DNA from 3 places in the Streptomyces sp. NPDC005551 genome. Region 1 is predicted to be linked to each of the others. Evidence: riboswitches for the same ligand, from Rfam matches in the RefSeq annotation. Region 1 holds a riboswitch; each other region holds the start of a gene.
The links. Region 1 has a riboswitch for S-adenosylmethionine ahead of ACFYP4_RS15965 (glutathione S-transferase family protein). Riboswitches for the same ligand answer to the same signal wherever they lie in the genome.

Region 1 (5,109 bases):
GCCGCCGAAACCCTGGCCATCCTGACGCTGGCGGGCGCCGGTGACCACATCGTCTCCAGTACGTCCCTCTACGGCGGCACCTACAACCTGTTCCGCCACACCCTGCCGAAGTTCGGCGTCGAGGTGTCCTTCGTCGACGACCCGGACGACGCCGAGGCCTGGCGGGCGGCGATCCGGCCGACCACCAAGGCGCTGTTCGCCGAGACGCTCGGCAATCCGCGCGGCAACGTCCTGGACGTCCGGGCGGTCGCGGACGTCGCCCACGAGGCCGGTGTCCCGCTGATCGTGGACAACACGGTGCCCACCCCGTACCTGCTGCGGCCGATCGAGCACGGTGCCGACATCGTGGTGCACTCGGCCACCAAGTTCCTCGGCGGGCACGGCACCACGATCGCCGGTGTCGTCGTGGACGGCGGCACCTTCGACTTCGGTGCGCACGCCGAGCGCTTCCCCGACTTCACCGAGCCGGACCCCAGCTACCACGGGCTGCGGTACTGGCCCGCGCTCGGTCCGGGCGCCTTCGCGATCAAACTGCGGGTGCAGCTGTTGCGCGACCTCGGGCCCGCGCTGTCGCCGCACTCCGCCTTCCTGCTGCTCCAGGGGGTGGAGACGCTCAGCCTGCGCATCGAGCGGCACTCCGCCAACGCCCAGGCCCTGGCCGAATGGCTGGAGCAGCGCGACGAGGTCGCCGCCGTCCACTATCCGGGACTGGAGTCCAACCGGTGGTACGAGGCCGGGCAGCGCTACCTTCCCCGCGGCGCGGGCGCGGTGCTGGCGTTCGAGCTGCGGGACGGTGTCGAGGCCGGGAAGCGGTTCGTGGACGCGGTCGAGCTGTTCAGCCATCTCGCCAACATCGGTGACGTACGCAGCCTGATCATCCACCCGGCGTCCACGACACACAGCCAGCTCGACGAGGACGGCCTGGCGGCGACCGGGACCTCGCCGGGCCTGGTGCGCCTGTCGGTCGGCATCGAGAACCTCGCGGATCTCAAAGCGGACTTGGAGGCCGGCTTCCGCGCCGCGAAGGGCGCGTCCTGAACGCCGGGCCGGCGACCTCCCCGGTCCCCCTCCCGCCGGCCTCCGGGGCGTGGCGGGAGGGAGACCCGGCCGGACGGCGCCAGTGGCACGTCCGCGGGACGCCGCTGCCCCTGGAGGCGGGCGGTGAACTGCCGGGCGTGCGGCTGGCGTTCGAGACCTGGGGGCGGCCCGCGCCGGACGGGTCCAACGCCGTGCTGGTGCTGCACGCGCTCACCGGGGACAGTCACGTCGCCGGACCCGCCGGACCGGGGCATCCCACTCCGGGTTGGTGGGACGGGTTGGTGGGACCGGGCCGGGCACTCGACACGGACCGCTGGTTCGTCGTCGCCCCCAACGTGCTGGGCGGCTGCCAGGGCAGCACGGGACCGTCCTCGCGGCGTCCCGGCGGACGGTGCTGGGGCGCCGGCTTCCCGTTTCTGACACAGCGTGACCAGGTGGCGGCCGAGGCCGGCTTGGCCGACGCGCTCGGCATCGGCCGGTGGGCGCTGGTGCTGGGCGGGTCGATGGGCGGGATGCGTGCCCTGGAGTGGGCCGTGTCGTACCCGGAGCGCACGGACTCGCTGCTGCTGCTGGCGACGACCGCCGCGGCGAGCGCCGAGCAGATCGCCTGGGCCTCGGCGCAGGTCCACGCGATCCGCGCCGACCCCCACTGGCGCGGCGGCGACTACCACGACGCCGGGCCCGGCCGCGGACCGCACACGGGACTCGGCCTGGCCCGGCGCCTCGCCCATGTCACCTATCGCAGCGAGCCGGAGCTGAGGACCCGCTTCGGCCGCGGGTACCAGGGCACGGAGGAGCCGTGGAACGGCGGCCGGTACCAGGTCGAGTCGTACCTGGACCACCATGCCGCCAAGCTGGTGCGCCGCTTCGACGCGGGCAGCTATGTCGCACTGGCGGAGGCCATGAACAGCCACGACGTCGGGCGGGGCCGCGGGGGCGTCCGGGCGGCACTGAGCCGCGTCACGGCCCGGACCCTGGTGGCCGCGGTCGACTCCGACCGGCTCTATCCGCTCTACCAGCAGGCGGAGTTGGCCGCCGGGATCGGCACGGCGGACCGTCTCCGTACGGTCGTGTCCCCGTACGGCCACGACGGCTTCCTCATCGAGACGGAGCAAGTGGCCGCGCTGGTGCGGGAACTGCTCGGACACGTTCCGGGCGGCGTCCGTCCCCCGGCGCTCGGACGGGCTGCCCCGACCACGTCGTGAGACGTCGTGCAGGCCTTCTTGACGCTCTCACGGAGCGCGACGACACTGACGGGGACGGTCACGATTGTCAGCGCCCCGCGGGCAGGCTCCCTGCTCGTACGGTCATCGGCCCCGGCCCGCTGGCAGGCAACCCTTCCACCGCGACGGGGTGCCCCGGGTGACGACCGGGTTCCGCCGGTGCGGCGGGACAAGCGTGGTCTCGCATCCCGCGAGCCCCGAGCGTGGACCGGTGGAAATGCCGAGGAACGGTTTGACGAGGCGCCTGCACATCGATCTGTCGCGTGTCTCCAGCGCCTACTAACCGCCGATCCGGACCGGTACGAGAGCGCAGTCACTCCGTTTCGTCGCGGCGCCCACCGGGCGGCCGGACTTCCTCACCCGTGGAGAGTCATGCCCGAGACCATGTCGCACGCCTCCAGCACGAGCACACCCTGCACCACGTCCGACGCCGGACGTCCCGACGGCATCCCCGGCCCGGTTCCCGGTTCCCGCGGCACGGGGTCGCCGACCGGCCCGCGCCGCCTCCACAGCCGTATCGGCGTCGGCCTGGCAGGCGGCTTCTACCCGGCACCGCACCGCTACCGGCTGTACCTGTGCACCGACTGTCCCCGCTCGCTGCGCGTCTCGATCACCCTGGACCTGCTGGGCCTCGGAGACTTCGTCGCCACCACCCCCCTGACGCACACCGGCGACGCCGGCCAGGTGTCCGACGGGTTCGCGGCCCTGCGCCGGGCCTACGAGGCCACCTGGCACCACTACGAGGGCCCGCTCACCGCGCCCGCCCTCTGCGACCGCTGGACCGGACGCGTCGTCAGCAACCACACCCCCGACATCCTGCGCGACCTCGCGGGTCTGGCCGTCCGCACCGGCACCGGGCTTCCCGCACTCCGCCCGCCGGCCCGCGCCGCGGACATCGACGCCCTGGGCGAACTCCTGGACGCCGACGTCGTACCGGCCGCAGCGCCGCATAGGCGGTCCGCCGCACTCGGGCGGCTGAACCGGCGACTGGCCTCGGCGCCCTACGCCGCGGGCCGCGACCTGACCGCCGCGGACGTGGACCTCTGGGTCGCCCTCGTCCACCTCGAGGACCCGGACGCGCTCGCCCCGTACGGACACCTCCGGGCCTACGTACGACGGCTGGCCGCGCACCCGGCGTTCCGCGGACGGACGAGCCGTGCCGGCGCTCCGCAGCCGCGGGCCGCACGACCGAGGTAGGCCGTGGTGGCGGGGGCCCCGCCCCCGCCGCTCCCCATCCGTCCGTCCGCCGTCCGTCCGTGCGCCCGACTATCCGTCCGCGCGCTCGACCGCTTCCCGCGATATCTGCTCGAACTGCGCGGCCATCGCCTCCTGGAGTGCCTGGGCCGCCGACAGCGGGCGGACCATCACCATGAGGTCGTCGATCCTGCCGTCCTCGTCGAGGTGCAGGAAATCGCAGCCCTCAATCTCCCTGTCGCCCACCTTCGCCCGGAAGACCAGCGCGTGGTCGCCGCCGTCGCCGCCGCCGATCTCCCGGACGTAGTGGAAGTCCGTGAAGACACGGGAGACACCGCGCACGATCGCCGCGGTGATCGCCCGGCCGGTGTACGGCTTGAAGACGACAGGGCTGGTGAACACGACGTCGTCGGCCAGGAGCGCCTCGATCGCGGCGTGGTCGTTCGCCTCCACCGCCTTGCGGAACGGATGCATCGCGCCCACCTCTCATAGTCAACTAATTGATCAGGTGTGGAAGAGATTACTCATGGGTTCGGGTGGACATCTAGGTTGGGCGCATGGCATTGCGCAACGCGGTCCTGGCCGCGCTTCTCGAGGGCGAGGCGTCGGGGTACGACCTGGCCAAGGGGTTCGACGCGGCGATCGCCAACTTCTGGATGGCGACTCCCCAGCAGCTGTACCGGGAACTCGACCGCATGGCGGGCGAGGGGCTCATCGCGGCCCGGCTCGTGCGGCAGGAGCGCAGACCCGACAAGCGGATGTTCTCGCTCACGGACGCCGGCCGCCGCGCGCTGCACGACTTCACGGCCACCCCGCCGAGACCGACGGCCATCCGCGACGAGCTCCTGGTCAAGGTCCACGCCGTCGACGAGGGCGACCTCGATGCCGTGCGCGCGGCGATCACCGAGCGGCTGGAGTGGGCCCGCGCGAAACTGGCCCGCTACGACCGGCTGTGCGCCCGCCTCCTCGACGGCCGCACCGAGGAGGAGTACCTGTCCGGTGCCGAGCGGATCGGCCCGTACCTCACGCTGACGCGGGGGCGCGCGTTCGAGCGGGAGAACATCACGTGGGCGGAGCGGTCCCTGCGCATCCTGGAACGACGGGGTGCCGTGCGCGGCTGATCCCCGGTCCGGCCCCGGGCCCACCGGGGATCCCACCGGGCGGGGTGGCGTATTCCCTTCGAGGCATCGGATCTCCTATGGCTCCGAGCGGCATGCCTATTGGTAACTTATGGCCCCGCGCGTCTACGTTCGTCGTATGTCGAAGATTCTTTTTGTGATGACCGGCGCCGACCACTGGACCCTCGCGGACGGCAGCAAGCACCCGACCGGCTTCTGGGCCGAGGAAGCGGTCGCCCCGTACGAGGCGTTCACGGCCGCGGGCCACGAGATCGTGGTCGCCACGCCCGGCGGTGCCGTACCGACCGTGGACCGGGCGAGCCTCGCGCCCGAGGTGAACGGCGGCCAGGAGGGCGCCGACCGGGTCGACGGAGTCCTGGCGTCGATCAGTGAGTTCCGGCAGCCGATCCGGCTGGAGGACGTACGGCTCGACGACTACGCGGCCGTCTACTACCCCGGGGGCCACGGACCGATGGAGGACCTCGCCGTCGACACCGTCTCCGGCCGGCTGCTCGTCGACGCCCTGGCATCGGGCA
Region 2 (5,109 bases), on a different contig from region 1:
TTCTTCGACAGCTCGGTGCGGTCGACCCGTACGACCGTCCGGCGCGGGCCGCCCTCGGGGGACGTGCCGATCTGCTCCCGCAGCGCCGCCATCCGGTCGTCGACATCCGCCTCGTGCGAGCGCGCGCGCAGGAAGTCCGCGTCCGCGCCCAGACCGTGCACCCCGACCCGGGTGCCGCCGAGACCGCCGGCCAGGTCCTCGCAGCACGCGGTGAACGCGTCCGCCCAGCGACGGGTGAGGAAGCCCAGGCGGTCCGCGCCGAGCATCCCGCGCAGCACCTGCTGCGCGATGTCGTCGGGCAGCATCCGGAAGTAGTCGACCGGCGCCCACGGCGTGTGCGAGAAGTGCCCGATGCGCAGGTCGGGCCGCAGCTCACGGAGCATCCCGGGCACCAGCGTCAGGTGGTAGTCCTGCACGAGGACCGAGGCCCCCGTCGCCGCCGCCGAGGCCAGCGCGTCGGCGAAGGCCCGGTTGTACGTCTCGTACGACGCCCACCGGCGCCGGAACTCCGCGTCGAAGGCGGGCTCGAGCGGGGTCTGGTACAGCATGTGGTGGACGAACCACAGCACCGAGTTCGCGATGCCGTTGTACGCGTCCGTGTGCACCTCGGCGTCGATGTCGAGCATCCGCACGCCGTCCTCGCCGACGCCCCGCCGCACCGCCTCGCGGTCCCCGTCGCCGAGGGCCGCGCACACCCACAGGGCGCCCGCGTCCGGCCCGATCGCCGACAGTCCCGAGACCAGCCCGCCCCCGCCGCGCCGGGCGCGGAGCGAGCCGTCCTCGCGCAGCTCGTAGGAGACCGGGCCGCGGTTGGACGCGACAAGGATCTGGTGGTCACCGTGCGTGGAAGCCATAGACCTCAACCTAGCCCGGCTCGGAAACGCTCAAACGTACGGGCGGGGTACCGCCTCGCCCGTCGGCCGCCGGAGCACGTCGTCCGGCGGCAGCCGGCCCCGCCCGGCATCACCCGGTGTCCGGGCTCAGGCCACTCTGCGTGAGCGGTACTCGGCCAGCTCCACCATCGGGGGCCGCTCCTGCGTGTCCACGGAGTGGGTGCGCGGCACGAAGCCGTCCTCACCCCGCTCGAACTGGGTGAGGGCCGGGCGGACGAGGTGCCCGCGGGCGAGCCGGAGCTGCGCGGTGCGGTAGATCGCCGCCGACATCCGGCCGAGCGCCTGCCCGTCCTGGTGGCGGTGCCTGCGCACTCCCACGTCGACCTGGGCGAGCGCGTCGAGACCCACCAGGTGCAGCGCGTCCACCAGCATGCCCAGCTCCACCCCGTACCCGACGGGGAACGGCAGCCGCTCCAGCAGCGACCGGCGCGCCGCGTACTCGCCGCCCAGCGGCTGGACGAAGCCCGCGAGCTGCGGCCAGTGCATGTTCAGGAGCGGACGCGCCATGAGCTCGGTCACCCGGCCGCCCTGGCCCGCGGCGGTTCTGCCGGAGGCGGACCCGTCGGACACGGTCAGCGGCCGGTCGTACATGGCCTTGACCAGGGCCACGCCCGGGTCGGTGAGCAGCGGGCCCACGATCCCCGTGACGAAGTCGGAGGAGAACTCGCGCAGGTCCGCGTCGACGAAGCAGACGATGTCCCCGCTCGTCACCAGCAGGGACCGCCACAGGACCTCGCCCTTGCCGGGGACGGGCGGGAGCCGCGGCAGGATGTCGTCCCGGTGCACCACGCGGGCGCCCGCCGCGGCGGCCACCTCGGAGGTGCGGTCGGACGAGCCCGAGTCGACGACGACGATCTCGTCGACGAGCGGGACCCGCAGCATCAGGTCGTGGCGGACGGCCGCGACTATCGCGCCGACGGTCTCCTCCTCGTTCAGGGCGGGCAGCACGACGCTGACCGTCGACCCCGTGGTGCGTTTGGCGGCCGTCAGCTGGTGGAGCGGACGGTCGGTCACGGACCAGGAGCGGGTGCTCAGCCAGCGCTCGACTTCTTCCAGCACGGTCCGGGCTCCTCTCTGTCCGACCACACGCCACGCCGGGGTGTGATCCATCTCGCGGTTCGGACGACTATCTCAACTGTCCTGGCCTTCGGTTACAGTCTTGAACAACGCGGATGACCATCGCATGTCCTGGCTCGGTCCCCGCGTCGCGACCAACAACTGAACACCGCTCATCCAGAGGGGCAGAGGGATACGGCCCGTTGAAGCCCCGGCAACCCTCCAGCCGGTCTCGTCCTGATCATCGCCGATCAGCGTCGCGAGGCTCCCGGCTAGGGAAGGTGCCAAATCCGTCTCACGGCGAAGTGCGCCGTGAGGAAGATGAGGAGAAAGGGCCTCGCCTCCATGGCTGCGCAGACAGTTGCAAGCACCACCGATTCTTCCACCGCCGCGGACTCCGTCGATCTCGGCCCCGCCGCGGCCCTCTCCTGCCGCGAATGCGGACACCGCGTGCCGCTCGGCCCGGTCTTCGCCTGCGAGGAGTGTTTCGGCCCGCTGGAGATCGCCTACGACTTCTCGGCGTACGACACCGAGGAACTCCGCAAGCGCATCGAAGCGGGCCCCGCGAACATCTGGCGCTACGCGCCGCTGCTGCCCGTCCCCGAGGACGTCGCCGACAAGCCGAACATCAACCCGGGCTGGACCAAGCTCGTGCAGGCCGACAACCTCGCGCGCGAACTGGGCGTCGACCCCGGCAAGCTCTTCGTCAAGGACGACTCGGGCAACCCGACGCACTCCTTCAAGGACCGCGTCGTCGCGCAGGCCCTGGAGGCCGCCCGCGCCTTCGGCTTCACCACGCTCTCCTGCTCCTCCACCGGCAACCTGGCGGGTGCCGTCGGTGCCGCCGCCGCCCGGGCCGGCTTCCGCTCCTGCGTGTTCATCCCGCACGACCTGGAGCAGGGCAAGATCGTCATGGCCGCGGTCTACGGCGGCGAGCTCGTCGGCATCGAGGGCAACTACGACGACGTCAACCGCTTCTGCTCCGAGCTCATCGGCGACCCGGCCGGCGAGGGCTGGGGCTTCGTCAACGTCAACCTGCGGCCGTACTACGCGGAGGGCTCGAAGACCCTCGCGTACGAGATCTGCGAGCAGCTCGGCTGGCGGCTGCCGGACCAGCTGGTCGTGCCGATCGCCTCGGGCTCCCAGCTCACGAAGATCGACAAGGGGCTGCGGGAGCTGATCGGGCTCGGCCTCGTCGAGGACCGGCCGTACAAGATCTTCGGCGCCCAGGCCGAGGGCTGCTCGCCGGTGTCCGTGGCCTACAAGGCGGGACACGACGTCGTACGGCCGCAGAAGCCGGACACGATCGCCAAGTCGCTCGCCATCGGCAACCCGGCCGACGGGCCGTACGTCCTCGACATCGCGCGCCGGACCGGTGGCGCGGTGGAGGATGTCGACGACGGGCAGATCGTCGACGCGATCAAGCTGCTGGCGCGGACGGAGGGCATCTTCGCCGAGACGGCGGGCGGCGTGACCGTGGGTGTCACGAAGAAGCTGATCGAGAGCGGCGTCCTGGACCCGACCCTGACGACGGTCGTCCTCAACACCGGTGACGGCCTCAAGACCCTCGACGCGGTGGCCGGCACCGGTCTGACCGCGACCATCCGCCCGAACCTGGACTCCTTCCGAGAGGCTGGCCTCGCATCATGAGCGTCAACGTTCGCATCCCCACCATCCTGCGCACCTACACGGGTGGCAGGGCCGAGGTCCCGGCGGAGGGCGCGACCCTCGCCGAGGTCATCTCGGACCTGGAGAAGAACCACACGGGCATCGCCGCGCGCGTCCTGGACGACCAGGGCAAGCTGCGCCGCTTCGTCAACGTGTACGTGAACGACGACGACGTGCGTTTCGAGCAGGGCCTCCAGACGGCGACGCCGGACGGCGCGGGCGTCTCGATCATCCCGGCCGTGGCCGGCGGCTGCTGACAACCGGGCTCCGAAAACCGGCTGTTCCCCCGGATTGCCCTCTCCGCAAGAAACGGAGGGGGCAATTCTGCATGGTTGAGCACGGTACAGTTGGGGAAGCTGCCGTTCTTTCCATGCCGGGCGCATATGAACGCCGATCCGGTGTCCGACAAGAAGCAGCCAATGTGCCCGGCCTTTTCAAGCCTTTCATGGCACCTACGGGGCCCGACTTGCCCTGAACATGTGCGAGTCCTCCACATATTGCCGATCATGCGTGCCCGGATTTCTCGTCCGACTGACCTGTTGCAGACGGCAGTTGGACAGATACATTCAGCCGCGGTCGACGCGTTCCGGCGCACACCCCCAACCGTTGGGGGGTGAGGTCTGACCCGGATCCGCGAAGTGCGGATCTGTGCAAGGGCCAGTAATAGGGGAGTTGGGCATGGCTCAGGGCACCGTCAAGTGGTTCAACGCGGAGAAGGGGTACGGCTTCATCGCGGTCGACGGTGGTGCGGACGTCTTCGTGCACTACAGCGCGATTCAGATGGACGGCTACCGCACCCTTGAAGAGGGTCAGCGAGTGGAGTTCGAGATCTCGCAGGGCCAGAAGGGTCCGCAGGCGGACATGGTCAAACTCGCCGTCTGATCTCGGCGCGATCGGCCACCGACGCACGTATTCACTCACGTCGAGGGGTCCGTATCCCATCAGGGGTACGGGCCCCTCGGGCGTTCCCCGACCCGGCCGCGACGAGGCCCGCGGCGGGGCGACCGGGAGGCCGGGACGGTGTTGTGGCAGCGCGTGCGGGAGGTTGGGACGGGTGCCGTCCCGGGGCGTGCGGGCGCGTGGGAGTGCTCCCGGCGGGGTCCGCGCGCCCCCTGGAAGGGGCTCACTGCGGGGGAGCGTCTTGCACTCTCGGGGGTCGAGTGCTAATCATTGGCGTTAGCACTCTGAAGGTGAGAGTGACAACGAAGGACCGGGTCGGCGAGGCCCGCAGGCCATGTGGGGCAAGGAACCACGAGGCAGGCAGGCCGTCCGTCGCGGGCGCCAGCGCGGTCCGGAGCAATCCACCCCAGTCCGGGAGGACCACTTCACATGGCCAAGATCATCGCGTTCGACGAGGAGGCACGGCGCGGTCTCGAGCGCGGGATGAACCAGCTCGCCGACGCCGTCAAGGTCACCCTTGGTCCCAAGGGTCGCAACGTCGTCCTCGAGAAGAAGTGGGGCGCCCCCACGATCACCAACGATGGTGTTTCCA
Region 3 (5,109 bases), on a different contig from region 1:
ACCTCGGCGGTGCCGTCGTCCGGCTCCCCGCCCGTGGTCTCCACCATCCGTCACACCCCAATTTCTCGCGGGGCCCTCCCCCGCTCTCGGCTTCGCTCGAGCGGGGGGACCCCCATCGTCAGGAGCCGGCGCCCGGCCTGTCCACGAGTTCCACCTGGTCCACCGCGTTGCACCAGCGGCACCGCACCGAGTCGATGGTCTCATTGACCACCTCCCGCTCCTCGACCTTCGGCTCACCGGCCAGGTCGAGGTGCACATACTCGACGACCTTCGAGGAGCGGGTCACGTCGAAACGCGTGAGGTTGCCGCAGAGCATGCAGCGCCATCGGGTCTCGGCGGTCGGCAGGGGAACCGTCATCGTGGCTGTTTCGCCTTCCCTCTAGTGTCCGTGATGCGCCAGCTTTCCTGGTGCGTGTGGCTCGTACCCTACGGCCTGGCGGGACTCCGACGCTCGGGCGTCCACGCGGCGAGGCGGTCCGGGCGGTCCGGTCCTGTTACGTCATGCTTTGCCGCATGACCGGAAAGTGGAGTGCGGCGGTCGGCCGGACGAGCCGGGGGCGGTCGGCGCCGGTGACGTACGGACTGATCGGCCTCTGCTGCCTGATCTTCGTCATCGGCCCCGCGGCGGGACTCAACCCCGCCTACGGCACCGGGGACGAGCTGCTCGCCGCCCAGCAGGCCTACTTCCACCGCTGGGGCGTGGTGCCGGCCGAGCTTCTCGACGGAGTACCACGGGCCTGGCTCACCCCCGCGACGGCCCTGTTCATCCACGGCAGCTGGCTCCATCTGCTGGGGAACATGCTCTTCTTCTGCGTCTTCGGGGTGATGGCGGAGGAGCGCATGGGCCATGTCGAGTTCGCCCTCTTCTATCTGGGCTGCGGATATCTGGCCCTGCTCGGGTACGCGATCGCCAACGCCGAGTCCACGCAGTCCCTCGTCGGCGCCTCGGGGGCGGTCTCCGCGGTCCTCGGCGCGTTCCTGTACCTGTTCCCCGGCGCCCGGGTGACCAGTCTCCTCCCTTTCCTGTTCTTCCTCCCGCTGCGCTTCCCGGCCTGGGTGGTGCTGCCCTTCTGGGCGGTCCTGCAGTGGCTGGCGGCGGGTCGCGACGACCAGGGGCCCGGAGTCGCCTACCTGGCCCACCTGCTGGGCTTCTTCGCCGGGTTCCTCCACGCCTGGGTGCGCTTCGGCCGTGGGACTAGAGTGAAAACCCCAGTGACGGCCCCCGAGGGAGAGAACCAGCCGTGATCACCGCGATCGTGCTCATCAAGACCAGCGTGGACCGGATCCCCGAGATCGCGGAGTCGATCGCGGCCCTCGACAGCGTCAGCGAGGTCTTCTCCGTCACCGGCACGTACGACCTGATCGCCATGGTCCGCGTCCAGGCGCACGACGACCTGGCCGACGTCATCCCCGGCCGGATCAGCAAGATCCCGGGCGTCGAGGGCACCGACACCCACGTCGCGTTCCGCACGTACTCCCAGCACGACCTGGAGGCGGCGTTCGCGATCGGCCTCGACTCCTGATCCGCCGGCACCGCACCGCTCCCACCGCCTCCGGGCGCCGAGCCTTTCCTACGGCCTCAGACCGCCGGGACGCAACGCCCGTCCTCGGTCCGGTACTGCCACCGGGCGCCGTCCCGCACGAGTTCCCGCACGGCGCGGACGAAGCGCTCGACGTGCTCGTCCGGGGTGCCCGCGCCGAAGCTGACGCGGATGGCGTTCAGCGACTTCTCGCCGGGCGCGGCCTCCGGGGCCCCGCACTCCCCCTGGCTCTGCGGGTCGGTGCCCAGCAGGGTGCGCACCAGGGGGTGGGCGCAGAAGAGTCCGTCGCGCACCCCGATGCCGTACTCGGCGGACAGCGCGGCCGCGAAGTGCGAACTGTTCCAGCCGTCGACGACGAACGAGATGACGCCGACACGCGGGGCGTCGTCGCCGAAGAGCGACAGCACCCGCACCTCGGACACCTCGGCGAGGCCCGCGCGGACCGTGTCGATGAGGTGCTGCTCGCGGGCCACCAGGGTGTCGAACCCGGCCTCGGTCAGCGCCTTGCAGGCCGACGCGATGGAGTGGACACCGATCACGTTCGGCGAGCCGGCCTCGTGCCGGGCCGCGCTCTCGTGCCACTCCACGTCGACCCCGCCGTCCGTGCGGCGTGACACCTTGCGGCTGGCGCCGCCGCCCGCGAGGTACGGCTCGGCCTCGGTCAGCCAGTCGGCACGGCCGGCGAGGACGCCGGAGCCGAAGGGCGCGTAGAGCTTGTGCCCCGAGAAGGCGACCCAGTCGACGTCCAGGTCCTGCACGGACACCGGGTGGTGCGGGGCGAGCTGGGCCGCGTCGAGGACGATGCGTGCGCCGTGCGCGTGGGCGGCTGCGGCGAGCTCACGCACCGGCCACAGCTCGCCGGTGACGTTCGAGGCACCGGTGACGCACACCAGGGCCGGCCCGTACGGGTCGCGGCCGGCCAGCGCCCGCTCCAGCGTGGCGACGGCCTCGCCCGGGGTGCGCGGGGCGTTCAGGTACGTCACGCGGGCGTCCCGCCAGGGCAGCAGCGAGGCGTGGTGCTCGGTCTCGAAGACGAAGACCTGGCAGTCGGAGGGCAGGGCGGAGGCGAGCAGGTTGAGCGAGTCGGTGGTGGAGCGGGTGAAGACGACCTGGTCGCCGGTGCGGCAGTCGAGGAACTCGGCGACGGTCCTGCGGGCGTTCTCGAAGAGGTCGGTGGACAGCTGCGACAGGTATCCGGCGCCCCGGTGCACGCTGCCGTAGTACGGGGCGTACGCGGCGACGTCGTCCCACACCCGCTGCAGGGCAGGAGCGCTGGCCGCGTAGTCCAGCGCGGCGTACGTGACCTCGCCGCCGGTGACCAGCGGGACGGTGACATCCCGGCCCAGAACGGGCAGCGGGGCACAAACGGACCGGTCGGCGGCCGTGGTGGGGACAGACATGGCGAACTCCTGTGAGAAGCAGGCGGATTCGCTGTGCGGACGGCCCGCGAAGGGGGCGGCTCCGGCACAGGGAAAAGTGAAAAGGGTGTGCGGAGGCGGGGCGCTGCGCCCTATCGCATTCGCTTGCTCACAGAAGGCTCCCTCGACGACCAGGACCCCTGGTGAGGCGAGGGGTCCGCGCTTGCCGCAGACCTCGCTGCCTACGGCCTGGTCTTCACCCGGGGCACCCCGCCACGGACGGAGGGTTGCCGGACAGCCGGCCGGGGCCTGATGGCTGTCGCTCATGACCTGGTACAGCATCTTGCCAGAAGATCGTCGACGCGCAAGGCGCGGTCCAGAATCCGGACCGCGCCCGCGCGTCTCGCGTCCGGTTCAGGCGTGGCTGGCCGCGACCCACCGGCCGAGGGTCCGCCTGGCGGCTCCGGAGTCGATGGCCTCGGCCGCCTTCGCCATCCCCGCGCGGATCCGCTCCGCGAGCGGTCCGTCTTCCGGCTCCAGGGCGACCAGGGCCGCCGCCGAGTTCAGCAGCACCGCGTCCCGTACGGGCCCGGTCTCGCCGTTCAGCAGCCGCCGGGCGACGTCCGCGTTGTACGACGCGTCGGCGCCCCGCAGAGCCTCCACGGGGACGAGTTCGAGGCCGACGTCACGCGGGTCGAAGCTCTCCTCGTGGACCTTTCCCTCGCGGACGATCCACACCCTCGACGTGGCCGTGGTGGTCAGCTCGTCGAGACCGTCGTCGCCGCGGAAGACCAGCGAGGAGTGACCGCGCTCCGCGAAGACACCGGCGACGATGGGCGCCATCCTGAGGTCGGCCACACCGACCGCCTGGGCCTTCACCCGGGCCGGGTTGGTCAGCGGGCCCAGGAAGTTGAAGGTGGTCCGGATCCCCAACTGCCCGCGCGCGGCGGCCACATGACGCAGCGCCGGATGGAACTTCACCGCGAAGCAGAAGGTGATCCCGGCCTCCTCGGCCACCTCGGCGACCCGCTTCGGCGTCAGCTCCAGATTGACGCCGAGCTTCTCCAGGACGTCCGAGGCGCCGGACGCGCTCGACGCCGCCCGGTTGCCGTGCTTGACCACCTTGGCGCCCGTGCCTGCCACGACGATCGCGGACATCGTGGAGATGTTCACCGTCTTGGCGCCGTCACCGCCCGTACCGACGATGTCGACGGTCTCGCCGGGCACCTCGATCACGTTGGCGTGCTCGTACATCGTGCGGACGAGACCGGAGATCTCCTGGACCGTCTCGCCCTTCGCGCGCAGCGCGACCGCGAACCCGGCGATCTGCGCGTCCGTCGCCTCGCCGCGCATGATGCGGTCCATCGCCCAGGCCGTCTCGTCCGCGCTCTGGTCACGGCCGTCGAGCAGGCCGTTCAGCACCTGGGGCCAGGAACGGCCCGCCGCGATGTCGCCTCCAGCGGGGGTCACAGCACTCATATGCCGCTCCTGGGTTCGTGGAAAGGGACGAGAAGACACGTACACGACGTGTGACGGACAGGGTCCACCCTATCCAGGCCCGGGGACGGCAAAGAGCCCCGTCCATGCAATGGACGGGGCTCCAGCCGTGGCGATCAGGGTGTGACCGGGGTGCGGATCAGTGGTGGCCGTGGCCGCTCGTGATCTCCTTGTACTCCTCGACCGTGGGCTTGGGGATCTGGTTCTCTTCCCCGTAGTACGCGTTGCTGAGCTTCGCGCGCAGCTTCTGCGTGCCCGAGACCTTGCGCTCGACACCGTTCTCGTCGACCGCGGGGCCGATCTCGGCCGGCTCGTACTGCTCGTGCGCGGTGAGCGTGTGCAGCGACTCCTGGCTGAGCGGCTCGTGCACCTCGACGAACTCACCGTGCGGCAGGCGCTTGATGATGCCCGACTCGCGGCCGTGCAGCACCTTGTCCCGGTCCCGGCGCTGGAGACCGAGGCAGATCCGCTTGGTGATGATGAACGCGACGACCGGCGCCACGAAGAACGCGATGCGCACGAACCAGGTGATCGCGTTGATCGACATGTGGAAGTGGGTGGCGAAGAGGTCGTTGCCACCGCCGATCAGCATGACGACGTACCAGGTGATCCAGGCGACACCCACGGCCGTACGGGTCGGGACGTTGCGCGGGCGGTCCAGGATGTGGTGCTCGCGCTTGTCGCCGGTGACCCAGGACTCGATGAACGGGTAG

Region 2: it holds a riboswitch for S-adenosylmethionine, as region 1 does, so the genes downstream of both, thrC (threonine synthase) here and ACFYP4_RS15965 (glutathione S-transferase family protein) in region 1, are expected to answer to the same signal.
Region 3: it holds a riboswitch for S-adenosylmethionine, as region 1 does, so the genes downstream of both, ACFYP4_RS33295 (aminotransferase class V-fold PLP-dependent enzyme) here and ACFYP4_RS15965 (glutathione S-transferase family protein) in region 1, are expected to answer to the same signal.

The regions. Positions count from the first base shown of each region.
Region 1 covers NZ_JBIAJE010000005.1:125,731-130,839, forward strand. Annotated here, with positions in the region: gene ACFYP4_RS15955 (bifunctional o-acetylhomoserine/o-acetylserine sulfhydrylase) at 1-1,038, shown strand, start outside; gene ACFYP4_RS15960 (homoserine O-acetyltransferase) at 1,035-2,243, shown strand; SAM riboswitch class IV at 2,300-2,443, shown strand; gene ACFYP4_RS15965 (glutathione S-transferase family protein) at 2,634-3,458, shown strand; gene ACFYP4_RS15970 (nuclear transport factor 2 family protein) at 3,528-3,929, opposite strand; gene ACFYP4_RS15975 (PadR family transcriptional regulator) at 4,013-4,576, shown strand; gene ACFYP4_RS15980 (type 1 glutamine amidotransferase domain-containing protein) at 4,713-5,109, shown strand, end outside.
Region 2 covers NZ_JBIAJE010000009.1:406,665-411,773, reverse strand. Annotated here, with positions in the region: gene ACFYP4_RS26995 (trehalose-6-phosphate synthase) at 1-854, opposite strand, end outside; gene ACFYP4_RS26990 (glucosyl-3-phosphoglycerate synthase) at 981-1,952, opposite strand; SAM riboswitch class I at 2,120-2,277, shown strand; gene thrC (threonine synthase) at 2,295-3,599, shown strand; gene ACFYP4_RS26980 (MoaD/ThiS family protein) at 3,596-3,874, shown strand; gene ACFYP4_RS26975 (cold-shock protein) at 4,296-4,499, shown strand; gene groL (chaperonin GroEL) at 4,947-5,109, shown strand, end outside.
Region 3 covers NZ_JBIAJE010000017.1:6,369-11,477, reverse strand. Annotated here, with positions in the region: gene ACFYP4_RS33315 (NYN domain-containing protein) at 1-47, opposite strand, end outside; gene ACFYP4_RS33310 (hypothetical protein) at 119-358, opposite strand; gene ACFYP4_RS33305 (rhomboid family intramembrane serine protease) at 514-1,245, shown strand; gene ACFYP4_RS33300 (Lrp/AsnC ligand binding domain-containing protein) at 1,242-1,523, shown strand; gene ACFYP4_RS33295 (aminotransferase class V-fold PLP-dependent enzyme) at 1,580-2,941, opposite strand; SAM riboswitch class IV at 3,114-3,230, opposite strand; gene trpD (anthranilate phosphoribosyltransferase) at 3,314-4,378, opposite strand; gene ACFYP4_RS33285 (cytochrome bc complex cytochrome b subunit) at 4,536-5,109, opposite strand, start outside.